One region of the Streptomyces sp. NPDC050263 genome, then DNA from elsewhere that is predicted to be linked to it. Evidence: riboswitches for the same ligand, from Rfam matches in the RefSeq annotation. Region 1 holds a riboswitch; each other region holds the start of a gene.

What was found. A riboswitch is a leader RNA that binds a small molecule or an ion and turns the genes downstream of it on or off. The one in region 1 is predicted to bind thiamine pyrophosphate.
Region 2: another riboswitch for thiamine pyrophosphate. It lies ahead of thiC (phosphomethylpyrimidine synthase ThiC); the one in region 1 lies ahead of thiO (glycine oxidase ThiO).
Region 3: another riboswitch for thiamine pyrophosphate. It lies ahead of AB0J04_RS03055 (thiamine ABC transporter substrate-binding protein); the one in region 1 lies ahead of thiO (glycine oxidase ThiO).

The regions. Positions count from the first base shown of each region.
Region 1 is NZ_JBFAKW010000005.1:33,544-38,211, reverse strand. It holds gene thiE (thiamine phosphate synthase) at 1-493, opposite strand, end outside; gene AB0J04_RS03375 (Rv2175c family DNA-binding protein) at 593-958, opposite strand; gene AB0J04_RS03370 (FAD-dependent oxidoreductase) at 1,043-2,245, opposite strand; gene AB0J04_RS03365 (hypothetical protein) at 2,361-2,711, opposite strand; TPP riboswitch at 2,764-2,875, shown strand; gene thiO (glycine oxidase ThiO) at 2,873-4,048, shown strand; gene thiS (sulfur carrier protein ThiS) at 4,045-4,245, shown strand; gene AB0J04_RS03350 (thiazole synthase) at 4,249-4,668, shown strand, end outside.
Region 2 is NZ_JBFAKW010000010.1:19,557-24,224, forward strand. It holds gene AB0J04_RS06730 (YibE/F family protein) at 1-896, opposite strand, end outside; TPP riboswitch at 1,718-1,907, shown strand; gene thiC (phosphomethylpyrimidine synthase ThiC) at 1,900-3,702, shown strand; gene AB0J04_RS06740 (hypothetical protein) at 3,790-4,668, shown strand, end outside.
Region 3 is NZ_JBFAKW010000004.1:136,225-140,892, reverse strand. It holds gene rlmN (23S rRNA (adenine(2503)-C(2))-methyltransferase RlmN) at 162-1,268, shown strand; TPP riboswitch at 1,291-1,398, shown strand; gene AB0J04_RS03055 (thiamine ABC transporter substrate-binding protein) at 1,481-2,575, shown strand; gene AB0J04_RS03050 (iron ABC transporter permease) at 2,551-4,239, shown strand; gene AB0J04_RS03045 (ABC transporter ATP-binding protein) at 4,239-4,668, shown strand, end outside.

The DNA of each region.
Region 1 (4,668 bases):
GGTCCGCGCCGAGGGCGGCCGTGTGCCGGACCAGGCCGAGGCCGGGGGCGGGCCGGCCGGGCTTGGTGGGAGTGGGCCAGCAGGGGCCGGTGCAGAAGTAGTCCACGCCCTCCTGGACCGCGGCGGCCTCCGCCTCCGCCTCGGTGTGCGTGGAGCGGCCTATGAGGACGTCGGCGCCGAGGATCGCGCGGGCCGCGGAAACCGGCAGGTCGCCCTGGCCCAGATGGAGGACGTCGGCCCCGACGGCATGGGCGACGTCCGCGCGGTCGTTGACCGCGAGCAGCTTGCCGTGCCGGGCGCAGGCGTCGGCGAACACCCTGAGGTGCTCCAGTTCCTCGGCCGCCTCCATGCCCTTGTCCCGCAACTGGACGATGTCGACGCCGCCCGCGAGGACCGCGTCCAGGAACTCCGGCAGGTCGCCCTGGCGGGTGCGGGCGTCCGTGCAGAGGTACAGCCGGGCGTCGGCCAGCCGGGCGCGAGCGGTGACGGGCATACGAAGGTCCCCCCAGGGTGGTGGTGTACGAGGGCCGGCGGCCCCCGTACACCGGGTCGTTCGGTTCGATCCGCAGGTCGGACGCCAGGCGTCGCCAGGTCAGACGGCGAGCGCCTGGGCGCGGCGCTTCACCTCCGTGCCGCGATTCTCACTCAGGGCCTGCGCCGGGGTGCCTGGGAGGGTCGGGTCGGGGGTGAAGAGCCACTCCAGCATCTCTTCGTCCGTGAAGCCGTCGTCCCGCAGCAGGGTCAGGGTCCCGGACAGGCCCTTGACCACCTTGTCCTCGTCGATGAAGGCGGCGGGGACGTGCAGTGCGCGGTTCTCGCCACGGCGTACGGCGATGAGCTGGCCGTCCCTGACCAGCTGCCGGACGCGCGTCACCTCGACATCGAGCATTTCTGCGATGTCGGGCAGGGTGAGCCAGGCGGGGACGAGAACATCGGTCTTTGCGTCAATCTCGGTCACGGGAACAAGCCTGCCATCTGCCGCTGACAGTCGGAAGTCGGGCCGGTCCGACCAGGGCGTTCCGGCCGGGGCGGACCGGTGTGTTCAGGCCGGGGCCGTCGCCGTCTTCAGGGGCCTCGCCGGGTCCGCGAGCAGCAGCGGGTCCATGCGCGCGCCCGCCTCGATCAGCCGTCTGCCCTGGGCGAGGTCGCGCGGACGCCCCACGGCCAGCAGGGCGACCAGACGGCCCTCCCGCAGCCAGCAGACCGTCCAGGCCGGTCCGGACGGGTCGCCGCGCCACACCGCGCGGTCGGCCTCGGCATGGTGCCCGGCGTACTGGACGAAGCGGCCGAACTGCTCGGACCAGAAGTACGGGACGGGGTCGTAGACGGCCTGGGGCTCGCCGGTGCTCGCGCCGACGATGTTCGCCGCGACCGTGCGCGGCCCCTGGAGAGCGTTGTCCCAATGGTGGACGAGAAGCCGCTCGCCGTACCTTCCCGAAGGGAAGGAGGCGCAGTCGCCGACCGCGTACACGTCCGGCACGGAGGTGCGCAGACGGGCGTCGGCCACGACCTCGCGGTGCGCGCCCAGCTCGACGCCGGAGCCGGTCAGCCAGGCGGTGGCCGGGCGGGCGCCGATGCCGACCACGACGGCGCCGGCGGGCAGTCGCGAGCCGTCGTCGAGGACGACCGCGCCGGGTTCGACGCGCTCCACGCGCGTGTGGGTGCGCAGCACGGCGCCGCTGTCGGCGTACCAGGCGGCCATCGGGGCGGCGACCTCGGCGGGCAGGGCCCCGGCCAGCGGTCGGTCGGCGGCCTCGACGACGGTGACCGCGCAGCCGGCCTCGCGCGCGGCCGTGGCGAACTCCGCGCCGATCCAGCCGGCGCCGACGACCACGACGTCGTGCTGTCGGGCGAGCACGGGCCGTAGCCGTTCGGCGTCGTCCAGGGTGCGCAGCAGATGCACGCCGCGCACGCCCTCGGCGCCGGGCAGTCGGAGGGGTTCGGCGCCGGTGGCGAGCACGAGGACGTCGTACGGGACCGGGCCGCGCTCGGTGTCCAGCTCGTGGTCGGCGGGGCGCAGGCCCAGGACCTCGCGGCCGAGCTCCAGCTCGATGCCGAGGCCCTCGAAGTCGACGTCGAAGGCGGAGCCCTCGGACGTGCCGAGCAGGACGGCCTTGGACAGCGGGGGCCGGTCGTAGGGCTGGTGGGGTTCCGCGCCGATGAGCGTCACCGTGCCGTCGAAGCCCTGGTCGCGCAGGGCGACCGCGGTCTGCACGCCGGCCATGCCCGCGCCGACAACGACCACGCGCCGCGCCGCGGGCCTGCCTTCCTGCGTCTGCGTCTGCGTCTGCGTCTGCGTCTGCGTCTCGCTCACCCGATCACCATAGTCGGATCACCCTAGTCAGCTGACGCCTCGTCAGTCAGCCGTCGTGCGCTGTGACCTGCTCCACGACGCTCGTGCCGCTGCCGTCCTGCGACTCCCACTCCCAGGTCTCGTCGAGGCGCACCCGGCCGTCGGGCAGCTCCACGACGGCCGACACGCAGTGCCCCGAGGACGTCGTCCCGTCGTACTTGAGCTGTACGTAGCGGAAGTCGAGCCGGTCTCCCTCCCGGGTACCCACCAGGCGCCCCCGTACGACGTCGCCGCCCGCGTATTCGGCCCATACCGCGCCGTCCCGCTCGTGGTACGTGAAACGGGTACGGGTGCCGACCTGCCCGGGGGCCTGGTCGGCGACCGGGGCGAGGACCAGGCCGTCGAGTGACCGCGCCATGGGCGGAGGCTCCCTTACTGAGGTGTGCGGGGTCGGGCTAGGGTGGCCAACGTAGAGCACTCGCGGGAGCCCGGACGCACCGGGCTGAGAGGGAGGCTGGCGGCCTCCGACCGTACGAACCTGATCCGGGTCATGCCGGCGAAGGGAGGGGCTGGACGCCCATGTCGTCTCCACTGTCACCGTCGTCTCCACGTACGTCGGACGTCCTCGTCATCGGGGGCGGGGTCATCGGGCTGGTCACGGCCTGGCGGGCCGCGCAGCGCGGCTTCGCCACGGCGGTGGTGGACCCGGAGCCGGGCGGCGGGGCCGCCCGGGTGGCCGCCGGGATGCTGGCCGCCGTCACCGAGCTGCACCACGGCGAGCAGACCCTGCTCGGCCTCAACCTGGCCTCGGCCCGCCGGTATCCGGACTTCGTGACCGAGCTGACCGAGCTGACCGGACACGGCCTCGGCTACCGGCGCTGCGGCACGCTCGCGGTCGCGCTGGACGCCGACGACCGCGCCCACCTGCGCGAACTGCACGCCCTTCAACGGCAGTCGGGGCTGGAGTCGGAGTGGCTGTCCGGGCGGGAGTGCCGGCGCCTGGAACCGATGCTCGCGCCGGGGGTGCGCGGCGGGCTGCGGGTGGACGGCGATCACCAGATCGATCCGCGACGGCTGGCCGGGGCACTGCTGGCCGCGTGCGAGCGGGCGGGCGTGGTCTTCCACCGCGCCTGGGCCGAGCGGCTGTCCGTCGCGGGCGGACGGGCCGCGGGCGTCGTCACCCGGGACGGTACGACGCTGGAGGCGGGGCAGGTGGTGCTCGCCGGCGGCAGCCTGAGCGGGCGGCTCTCGGGGGTTCCGGAGGACGTCCTGCCCCCCGTACGGCCCGTGAAGGGTCAGGTGCTGCGGCTGACCGTGCCGCGGCCGTACGCGCCGTTCCTGAGCCGGACGGTGCGGGCCGTGGTGCGCGGCAGCCAGGTCTACCTGGTGCCGCGGGAGAACGGCGAGCTGGTCGTGGGCGCGACCAGCGAGGAGCTGGGCTGGGACACGACGGTGACGGCGGGGGGCGTGTACGAGCTGCTGCGCGACGCCCATGAGCTGGTCCCTGGGATCACCGAGCTGCCGCTCACGGAGACCCGCGCGGGGCTGCGGCCCGGGTCGCCGGACAACGCGCCGCTGCTCGGGCCGACGGAGCTTGACGGGCTGCTGCTGGCCACCGGGCACTACCGCAACGGCGTGCTGCTGACGCCGGTGACCGGTGACGCGATGGCGCATGCCCTGGCCACCGGGGAGCTGCCGGACGAGGCCCGTCCCTTCACGCCCGGGCGTTTCGCCCTCCAGGAGCAGCCCGCATGAACATCTCGGTCAACGGAGAGCGCCGGGAGGTCGCGCCCGGCACGGCTCTCGACAGCGTCGTCCGCACGCTGACCCCGGCCCCCTCCGGAGTGGCCGCCGCCCTGAACGAAACCGTCGTCCCGCGCGCGCAGTGGCCGTCGACGTCCCTCTCCGAGGGGGACCGCGTCGAGGTCCTCACCGCCGTCCAAGGAGGCTGACCCATGGCCGACGATCCCTTCGTCCTCGGAGGTACGTCCTTCTCGTCCCGGCTGATCATGGGCACGGGGGGCGCGCCCAGCCTGGAGGTGCTGGAGCGGGCGCTGGTGGCGTCCGGGACCGAGCTGACGACGGTCGCGATGCGCCGGGTCGATCCTTCGGTGCACGGGTCCGTGCTGTCGGTGCTGGAGCGGCTGGGCATCCGGGTGCTGCCGAACACGGCGGGGTGTTTCACCGCCGGGGAGGCCGTGCTGACGGCTCGGCTGGCGCGGGAGGCGCTGGGGACGTCCCTGGTCAAGCTGGAGGTCATCGCCGACGAACGGACGCTGCTGCCGGATCCGATCGAGTTGCTGGACGCGGCGGAGACGCTGGTGGACGACGGGTTCACCGTGTTGCCGTACACGAACGACGATCCGGTGCTGGCC
Region 2 (4,668 bases), on a different contig from region 1:
ATGCGGATGCCGGCCCGGTACAGCCCCCGCCAGCCCATCGACGGGTTGGCCTCGTGCAGCTCCCAGACGGCCGAGGTCTGCGTGACCGTCACGTCGTCGAGGACACCGAGCGAACCGATGATGATGCCGGCGAGCAGCAGACCGCTCATGTCGATCGACGGATACAGGCCGTGGATCAGGCCGGTGTTGTCGTCCGTGTTGCCGGTGAGCGCCGCCCAGTCGATGAACAGCGAACCGAGGATGCCGATGAGCAGCAGTGAGATGAGCGTGCCGAGCACCGCGACGGAGGTGCGGGCCGAGAGGCCGTGACACAGATAGAGCGCGATCAGCATTATCGCGCTCGCCCCCACCACCGCCACGACCAGCGGGTTCGAACCTTGAAGGATCGCCGGCAGCACGAAGAAGTTCAGCACCAGGAAGCTGATGGCCAGCGCGACCAGCGCCATGACGCCCCGAAGCCGCCCGACGACCACGACGGCGACCGCGAAGATGATGGCCAGCACGCCCATCGGGATGCGCCGGTTCACGTCGGTCACCGAGTACTGAAGGTCCTTCGGCGCGGAGGGCTCGTAGGCGACCACGACCTTCTCGCCCTGGTCCAACTGCCGTGACTGGTCCGGCTGGACGATCTCCGTGAACGTACGGCCCTTGTCATTGCCGGTGTCCACGCGGATCGTGGCCCTCTTGCAGGAGCCGCTCGCCTGCTGCTGCGCGGACGAGCCCTCGGCCGTCGAGGTGTCGCCGGTCGGGGTGTCGCCCGAGGCGTTCACCGACGCGCAGCTCACCTTCACGACCTTGGTGACCGTGGCCTGCTGGGTCTGCCGGTCGAAGCCGACTCCGGTGCGCTCGTGCGCCGGAGCTCCGCCGGGCCACAGCACGACGAGCCCGACCAGCACCGCCGCACCGAACGGGATGAGGATGGCCGTGATGACCTTGCGCAGGTGCTGCGAGACGGGGGCGGCCGGACCGTGGCTGTGGCTGTGACCGTGGGAATGCCCGTGGCCCCCGCCGGAACCCGGGCCGTGCCCGTCGCCGGCGCCCGAGCCGTTCCCCCCGCCGGAACCGGGGCCGTGACCGTGCCCGCCGGAACCCGGCCCGTTGCCGTTGCCTTCGCCGCGGCCATGATCGTGACTGCCGCCGTGGCCCTCGCCTGGCTCGCTCCGAAGACCACCACCATGGCCGCTGCCGTGACCGCCGTCGGGGCTCTGCCCATGTCCGTGCTCGCGGTCACGGCCGTATTCGTCGCCGGGGCCGGGGCCGTATCCGCGCCCTTGACTGCGCCCGTTCCCGTATTGGTAGCCGGTTCCGCGCCCGCCGCCGCTGCCGGGTGGGCTGTGCCCGGGCCCTCCGCCAGAGCCCGGCCCTCGGCCCTGTCCCGGCCCTTGACCCCTGGGGGCACCGCCGCGCGCCGGTCCGTCCAGCCCGCCCAGTCCACCCAGCCCGCCGGCGTATCCCGGCCCCTGTTCGGGGCCGTGCCCGTGGTTGCGTCCGTGATCGTGACCGCCGTTGAAGGCGCGGTCGTCACCGGGGCCGCGTCCAGAGCCGTTGTCGTTGCCGCTACCAGGGCCGTCGCTCGGGCCGTTTCCGGCGCCGGGCCGGCGGGGCGGCTCGGGCGGTGGGTACGGAGGCTGGTGTGTCGTGGTCACCGACCGATCATCGCAAGAACGGTAGGGGCCCTCTGTTCACCGCGCCCGAATTGACGCTAGCGTGGAGGCACCTTTGCACACGCGGGAGCTCGGAGCACCGGGCTGAGAGGGCGCTGACCTCCGTCTTTGCGATGTTTCACGTGGAACGTCTCTCGAGTCGAGTGATGTTTCACATGAAACCTCGGCAGGCGGTAGCCGCTGCGTCGACCGCCGAACCTGTTACCGGGTAATGCCGGCGTAGGGAGTAGGTCTCATGACCAACAAGGACGCACGCACGCCTGCCTCCGTTCGGGACGAAACGTCCCAGGAGGTCGGGAAGTCCATCGGCTGGCACAAGGGGTACGTCGAGGGCACTCGCCCCGACCTGCGCGTGCCGGTCCGTCAGGTGCATCTGACCAACGGGCAGTCGGTCGCGCTGTACGACACCTCCGGTCCGTACACCGATCCGCTGGTCGACACGGACGTCCGCAGGGGGCTGCTGCCACTGCGCGACAACTGGATCATCGGCCGTGGCGACACCGAGGAGTACGCGGGCCGTCCCGTCCGCCACGAGGACGACGGCATCAAGCACACCTCACCGCGCGGTGGTCTGCGCAATCTCGACGCGGTCTTTCCGGGGCGGCCGCGCCTGCCCCGTCGTGGCCGGGACGGCAAGGCGGTGACTCAGCTCGCGTATGCCCGCCGGGGTGAGATCACCCCCGAGATGGAGTTCGTGGCCATCCGAGAGAACGTTTCTCCTGAGGTGGTCCGCGAGGAGATCGCGGCGGGCCGTGCGGTGTTGCCGGCCAACGTCAACCATCCGGAGATCGAGCCGATGATCATCGGCAAGCGCTTCCTGGTGAAGGTCAACGCCAACATCGGCAATTCGGCGGTGACGTCCTCCATCGAGGAGGAGGTCGAGAAGATGACCTGGGCGACCCGTTGGGGCGCCGACACGGTCATGGACCTGTCCACCGGCCGCAACATCCACACGACCCGCGAGTGGGTCCTGCGCAACTCCCCCGTCCCCATCGGCACGGTGCCGCTGTACCAGGCGCTGGAGAAGGTCGACGGCCGCGCGGAGGAACTGACCTGGGAGATCTACAAGGACACGGTCGTCGAGCAGGCCGAGCAGGGCGTCGACTACATGACGGTCCACGCCGGTGTCCGCCTGCCGTACGTCCCGCTCACCGCCAACCGGAAGACCGGCATCGTGTCGCGCGGCGGCTCGATCATGGCGGCCTGGTGCCTCGCGCACCACAAGGAGTCGTTCCTGTACGAGAACTTCGAGGAACTCTGCGAGATCCTCGCCGCCTACGACGTCACCTACTCGCTGGGCGACGGGCTGCGGCCGGGTTCCATCGCGGACGCCAACGACGAGGCCCAGTTCGCGGAGTTGAGGACGCTCGGGGAACTCAACCGGATCGCGAAGCGTTTCAATGTTCAGACGATGATCGAAGGCCCGGGCCATGTCCCGATGCACAAGATCAAGGAGAACATCGACCTTCAGCAGGAGATCTGTGATGAAGCTCCGTTCTATACGCTCGGCCCGCTGACGACGGACGTCGCGCCGGCGTACGACCACATCACTTCCGGCATCGGTGCCGCGATGATCGCCTGGTGGGGCACGGCCATGCTCTGCTATGTCACGCCCAAGGAACACCTGGGCCTGCCCAACCGTGACGACGTCAAGACGGGCGTCATCACCTACAAGATCGCCGCCCACGCAGCCGACCTCGCCAAGGGGCACCCCGGTGCGCAGGAATGGGACGACGCGCTGTCCGACGCCCGCTTCGAGTTCCGCTGGGAGGATCAGTTCAACCTCGCCCTCGACCCGGACACGGCACGGGAGTTCCACGACGAGACACTCCCCGCGGAGCCGGCGAAGACGGCGCACTTCTGCTCGATGTGCGGGCCGAAGTTCTGTTCGATGAAGATCAGTCAGAGCATCAACGAGCGGTTCGGCGCAGGGGTCGCCGACGGGGCCACGGCTGAGGAGATCGCCGAGGGGATGTTGGAGAAGTCGAAGGAGTTCGCGGCGAGCGGAAGCAGGGTGTACCTACCGCTGGCCGACTGACGCCTCTGGATTGGCGCTGCCCGATCAGGCTCGATGCCTGGTCATGGGCAGCGCCATGAGAGGGCGGCTGTGACGGGGGGATGGACCTTGGAGTTTCTGAAGACGACCGAGCCGGTCCGGTCATTGGTCTGGCAGGGCGGTGACCTGGTCGATGTAGTGGGCGGCCGGGCCTGGAACCGCGACGGTGCGGAGCGCCGCGCGGCTACCGGTCGGGGTTCGGAGTTCGACAAGTTCGACAGATGCGTCGTCTCGCCCTCCGGCCGCTACAGCGTCGTCTACGCCGAACGTGGGGCCGACGCCCTCTTGCTCGAGGGAGCGATCCCGCTCCGTGAGCTGACTCGCGACTCCTACCACGACGAGGACTTCGACTACCCCGTAGCCCTGACTGCTCTGCCGGACGGCCGGGAGATCCTGGTCCACTGCCCGGAGGAGTACAACGTGCTCCAGATCGAGGACGCGGCGTCCGGACAGCGGCTCACCCCCGGAACCCGCGAAGCGAAGGACGTGTTCCATTCCCGTCTGTCGGTGAGCGGGGACGGCAGACGTCTGCTGGTTGCCGGCTGGGTGTGGCACCCGTACGGCATCGCCGAGGTGTTCGATCTGGAGGCCGCGCTGACCGACCCGGCCGTGTTGGACGGACACGGGGTGCTGCCCATGGAGCCGGGGATCGATGCCGAGGTGGTGTCGGCCTGCTGGCTCGACGACGACCGCCTGGCGGTGGCGACCGGAGAGGAGTTCCTCGACGACGAGGATGTCCCCGCGCTAGGACCCCGTCAGATCGGCGTGTGGTCGCTGTCCGGTCGCGCGTGGGTGCACCGGAGCTCCGTCGACTTCGAGGTCGGGACGCTGATCGCGGGAGGCGGTCGCGTCGTCTCGTTGCACGGACATCCCCGGCTGATCGACGTCAGGACCGGGGAAGTGCTGGAGGAATGGCCCGAGGTGGCGATTCCCCGCCGGGAGGGGGCA
Region 3 (4,668 bases), on a different contig from region 1:
AGAACGGCTCGCACGGGCCCCCGCCCCGGTCTCCGGAAATTCGCCAACAGCGTCCGGTCTCCGGGGCAGGGGCCCGTCGCTGCGAGGCCGCCCTGAGGCCGTTGCCGCTGTGCCGAGCGCGGCACCGGTCACACGATTCGATCTGCGACACTGGTACGGCTATGCCTAAGCCCGGAGAACTCACTTTCGTCGCCCCCCGCGGAGCCCAGAAGCCGCCGCGGCACCTTGCCGACCTCTCGCCCGCCGAGCGGAAGGAGGTCGTGGCGGAGATCGGTGAGAAGCCGTTCCGTGCCAAGCAGCTGTCCCAGCACTACTTCGCGCGCTACGCGCACGACCCGGCGGAGTGGACGGACATCCCCGCCGGTTCGCGCGAGAAGCTGCGCGAGGCGCTGCTGCCGGACCTGATGTCGGTCGTCCGGCATCTGTCGACGGACCAGGGGACCACCCGCAAGACCCTGTGGCGGCTGTTCGACGGCACGCTCGTGGAGTCGGTGCTGATGCGCTACCCGGACCGGGTGACGATGTGCATCAGCTCGCAGGCCGGGTGCGGGATGAACTGTCCGTTCTGCGCGACCGGGCAGGCGGGGCTGGACCGGAATCTGTCCACCGCCGAGATCGTCCATCAGATTGTCGACGGCATGCGGGCGCTGCGGGACGGCGAGGTTCCGGGCGGGCCGGCCCGGCTGTCCAACATCGTGTTCATGGGCATGGGTGAGCCGCTCGCCAACTACAAGCGGGTCGTCGGCTCCATCCGGGCGCTCACCGACCCCGCGCCGGACGGCCTCGGGCTCTCGCAGCGGGGCATCACCGTGTCGACGGTCGGGCTCGTGCCGGCCATCCACCGGTTCTCCGACGAGGGCTTCAAATGCCGGCTCGCGATCTCGCTGCACGCTCCCGACGACGAACTGCGCGACACCCTCGTCCCCGTGAACACGCGGTGGAAGGTGCGCGAGGTGCTGGACGCAGGGTTCGAGTACACCGAGCGGTCCGGCCGTCGGCTGTCCATCGAGTACGCGCTGATCCGGGACATCAATGACCAGGCCTGGCGAGGTGACCGGCTCGGCCGGCTGCTCCGCGGCAAGCCCGTGCACGTCAACCTCATCCCGCTCAACCCGACGCCGGGCTCGAAGTGGACGGCCTCGCGGCCGGAGGACGAGAAGGCGTTCGTCGAGGCGATCGCCTCGCACGGGGTGCCCGTCACCGTCCGGGACACCCGCGGTCAGGAGATCGACGGGGCCTGCGGTCAGCTCGCGGCCACCGAGCGGTAGTCTTTAGGCCATACACATCTTCATATTCCGACAGGGGAGCGCCACAGCGCTGAGAGTGCGGCACCCAGGCCGCAGACCCTCTGAACCTCGCCCAGGTCATTCTGGGTAGGAAGTTCGGTCATCACTCGAGCTGTTGCGCCCTGCCCGGATGTCCCCTGCGGACACCCGGGCAGGGCCGCGTCTCTTCCTGGTCCACCCCAGGAGGAAAACCAGTGCACAACAAGACCTTCAAGGCCGCGGCCCTCGGGCTCGGCATGATCGCGCTGTCCACGCTGTCCGCGTGCGGATCCACGGACGGCGACGGCAGCGAGGGAGTGGCGGCGGAGTCCAAGACCGTCACCCTCGTCAGCCATGACTCATGGGCCGTGTCCAAGACCGTGCTCGCCGACTTCGAGAAGACCTCCGGCTACCAGGTGAAGGTCCTCAAGGACGGCGACGCCGGGCAGGCCGTCAACAAGGCCATCCTCACCAAGGACAACCCGCAGGGCGACGTCTTCTTCGGCGTCGACAACACCCTGCTCTCCCGCGCGCTCGACAACGGGCTCTTCCAGCCGTACGAGGCGAAGGGGCTGGACCAGGTCGGCAGCGCGTTCCAGCTGGACGCCGAGAAGCACCGGGTCACGCCGATCGACTTCGGCGACATCTGCGTCAACTACGACAAGGCGTACTTCACCGAGCACAAGCTGACCCCGCCGGCCTCCTTCGACGACCTCGTCAAGCCCGCCTACAAGAACCTCCTCGTCACCGAGAACGCCTCCACCTCCTCACCCGGACTCGGCTTCCTGCTCGGCACGGCCGCGAAGTACGGGGACGGAGGCTGGGAGGGGTACTGGGCGAAGCTCAAGGCCAACGGCGTCAAGGTCGTCGACGGCTGGGAGCAGGCCTACAACGAGGAGTTCTCCGGGTCCGCCGGCGGCAAGAAGGCGGGGGCCGACCGGCCGCTCGTCGTCTCCTACGCCTCCTCACCCCCCGCCGAGGTGATCTACGGCGACCCGAAGCCGACCACCGCCCCGACCGGGGTCGCGGCCGGCACCTGCTTCCGGCAGGTCGAGTTCGCGGGGCTGCTGAGCAACGCGCACAACAGCAAGGGCGGCAAGGCGCTGATCGACTTCCTGATCGGCAAGGAGTTCCAGGAGGACATGCCGCTCAACATGTTCGTCTATCCGGTGCGGACGGGCGCGCAGATTCCGGCGGAGTTCACGCAGTACGGGCCGCAGGCGAAGGACCCCGAGACCCTCGCCCCGGCGAAGATCGCCGAACACCGCGACGACTGGGTCAAGTCATGGACCTCGCTCGTACTGAAGTGACCGAAGCAGCCCCCGGCAAGGGCAGCGGCGCCAAGGGGAGCGCGGCGGCGCGGCTCGGGCTCATGGCCCTGCCCGTCGCGTTCTTCGCGGTGTTCTTCGCCTACCCGGTCGCTGCGATCGTCGCCCGGGGGCTCGACGTCGACGGGAGCTGGCGGTTCGGGCGGCTGTGGGACGTGCTCGCCCAGTCCGACGTCCGGCATGTGCTGTGGTTCACCACCTGGCAGGCGCTCGTCTCCACCGCGCTCACGCTGTTGGTCGCGCTGCCGGGGGCGTATGTGTTCGCGCGTCTGGACTTCCCCGGCAAGCAGGTGCTGCGCGCGGTCGTCACCGTCCCGTTCGTGCTGCCGACGGTCGTCGTCGGCACGGCGTTCCTGGCGCTGGTCGGGCGGGGCGGCCTGCTCGACGAGCTGTGGGGCGTACGGCTGGACACCACGGTGTGGGCGATCCTGCTCGCGCACGTCTTCTTCAACTACGCGGTCGTCGTTCGGACCGTGGGCGGGCTGTGGGCGCAACTCGACCCCGGGCAGGAGGAGGCGGCGCGGATGCTGGGCGCGTCCCGGCTGCGCGCCTGGCGCACGGTGACCCTGCCCGCCCTCGGGCCGGCTGTCGCGGCCGCCGCGCTGATGGTCTTCCTCTTCACCTTCACCTCGTTCGGTGTGGTGCAGATCCTGGGCGGTCCCACCTTCTCCACCCTGGAGGTGGAGATCTACCGGCAGACCTCCGAGATCTTCGACCTGTCCACGGCCGCCGTCCTCACGATCGTCCAGTTCGCGGCCGTCGGCGCGGTCCTCGCCGTGCACGCGTGGACCGTGCGGCGTCGGGAGACCGCGTTGCGGCTGGTGGACGCGGCCGTGACGGCGCGGCGGCCGCGCGGGGCCGGGCAGTGGTCGCTGCTGGCCGGGGTGCTCGCGAGCATCGCCGTGCTGCTCGTGCTGCCGCTCGCGGTGCTGGTGCAGCGCTCGTTCGACGCGCCCGACTTCGCCTACTACCGGGCGCTGACCAGCGACGACGGCAATGTCTTCCTGGTCCCGCCGATCGAGGCCATCGGCAACTCGCTGGAGTACGCCCTCGCCGCGACCGGGATCGCGGTGCTGATCGGCGGGCTCGCCGCGGCCGCTCTCACCCGCCGGGACGCCGGACGGCTGGTGCGGGGCTTCGACGCGCTGCTGATGCTGCCGCTGGGCGTCTCCGCGGTGACCGTCGGCTTCGGGTTCCTGATCGCGCTCGACGAGCCTCCGCTGGACCTGCGCGGCAGCTGGATCCTGGTGCCGCTCGCGCAGGCGCTGGTCGGCGTGCCCTTCGTCGTCCGGACCATGCTGCCGGTGCTGCGGGCGGTGGACCGGCGGCTGCGGGAGGCGGCGGCCGTGCTCGGGGCGTCGCCCTGGCGGGTGTGGCGGGAGGTCGACCTGCCGATGGTGCGGCGGGCGCTGCTGGTCGCGGCCGGGTTCGCGTTCGCGGTGTCGCTGGGGGAGTTCGGCGCGACCGTGTTCATCGCCCGGCCCGACAACCCGACGCTCCCCGTCGCCGTGGCGCGGCTGCTCGGGCGGGCCGGTGAGCTCAACTACGGCCAGGCGATGGCCCTTTCGACGATTCTGATGGTGGTGTGCGCGGTGGCCCTGCTGGTGCTGGAGCGGCTGCGGACCGACCGGACGGGGGAGTTCTGATGCCGCTGCTCGAACTTGACGGCGCTACCGTGCGGTTCGGCGGGCGGCCTGTGCTGGACGCCGTCGGTCTTGCCGTCGCCGAGCACGAGGTCGTGTGTGTGCTCGGGCCCAGCGGCAGCGGCAAGTCGACGCTGCTGCGGGCGGTGGCCGGGCTGCAACCCCTGGACTCCGGACGGGTGTTGCTCGACGGGAGCGATCAGGCGGGGGTGCCCGCGCATCGGCGGGAGCTCGGGCTGATGTTCCAGGACCACCAGCTGTTCCCGCAGCGCGATGTCGGCGGCAACGTGGCCTTCGGGCTGCGGATGCGCGGCCTGCCCAAGGCTCAACAGGGCGAGCGGGTGCGGGAGTTGCTCGAACTCGTCGGGCTGCCGGGGGCCGCTGGCCGGGCCGTGGCCGCGCTCTCCGGCGGGGAGCAGCAGCGGGTCGCGT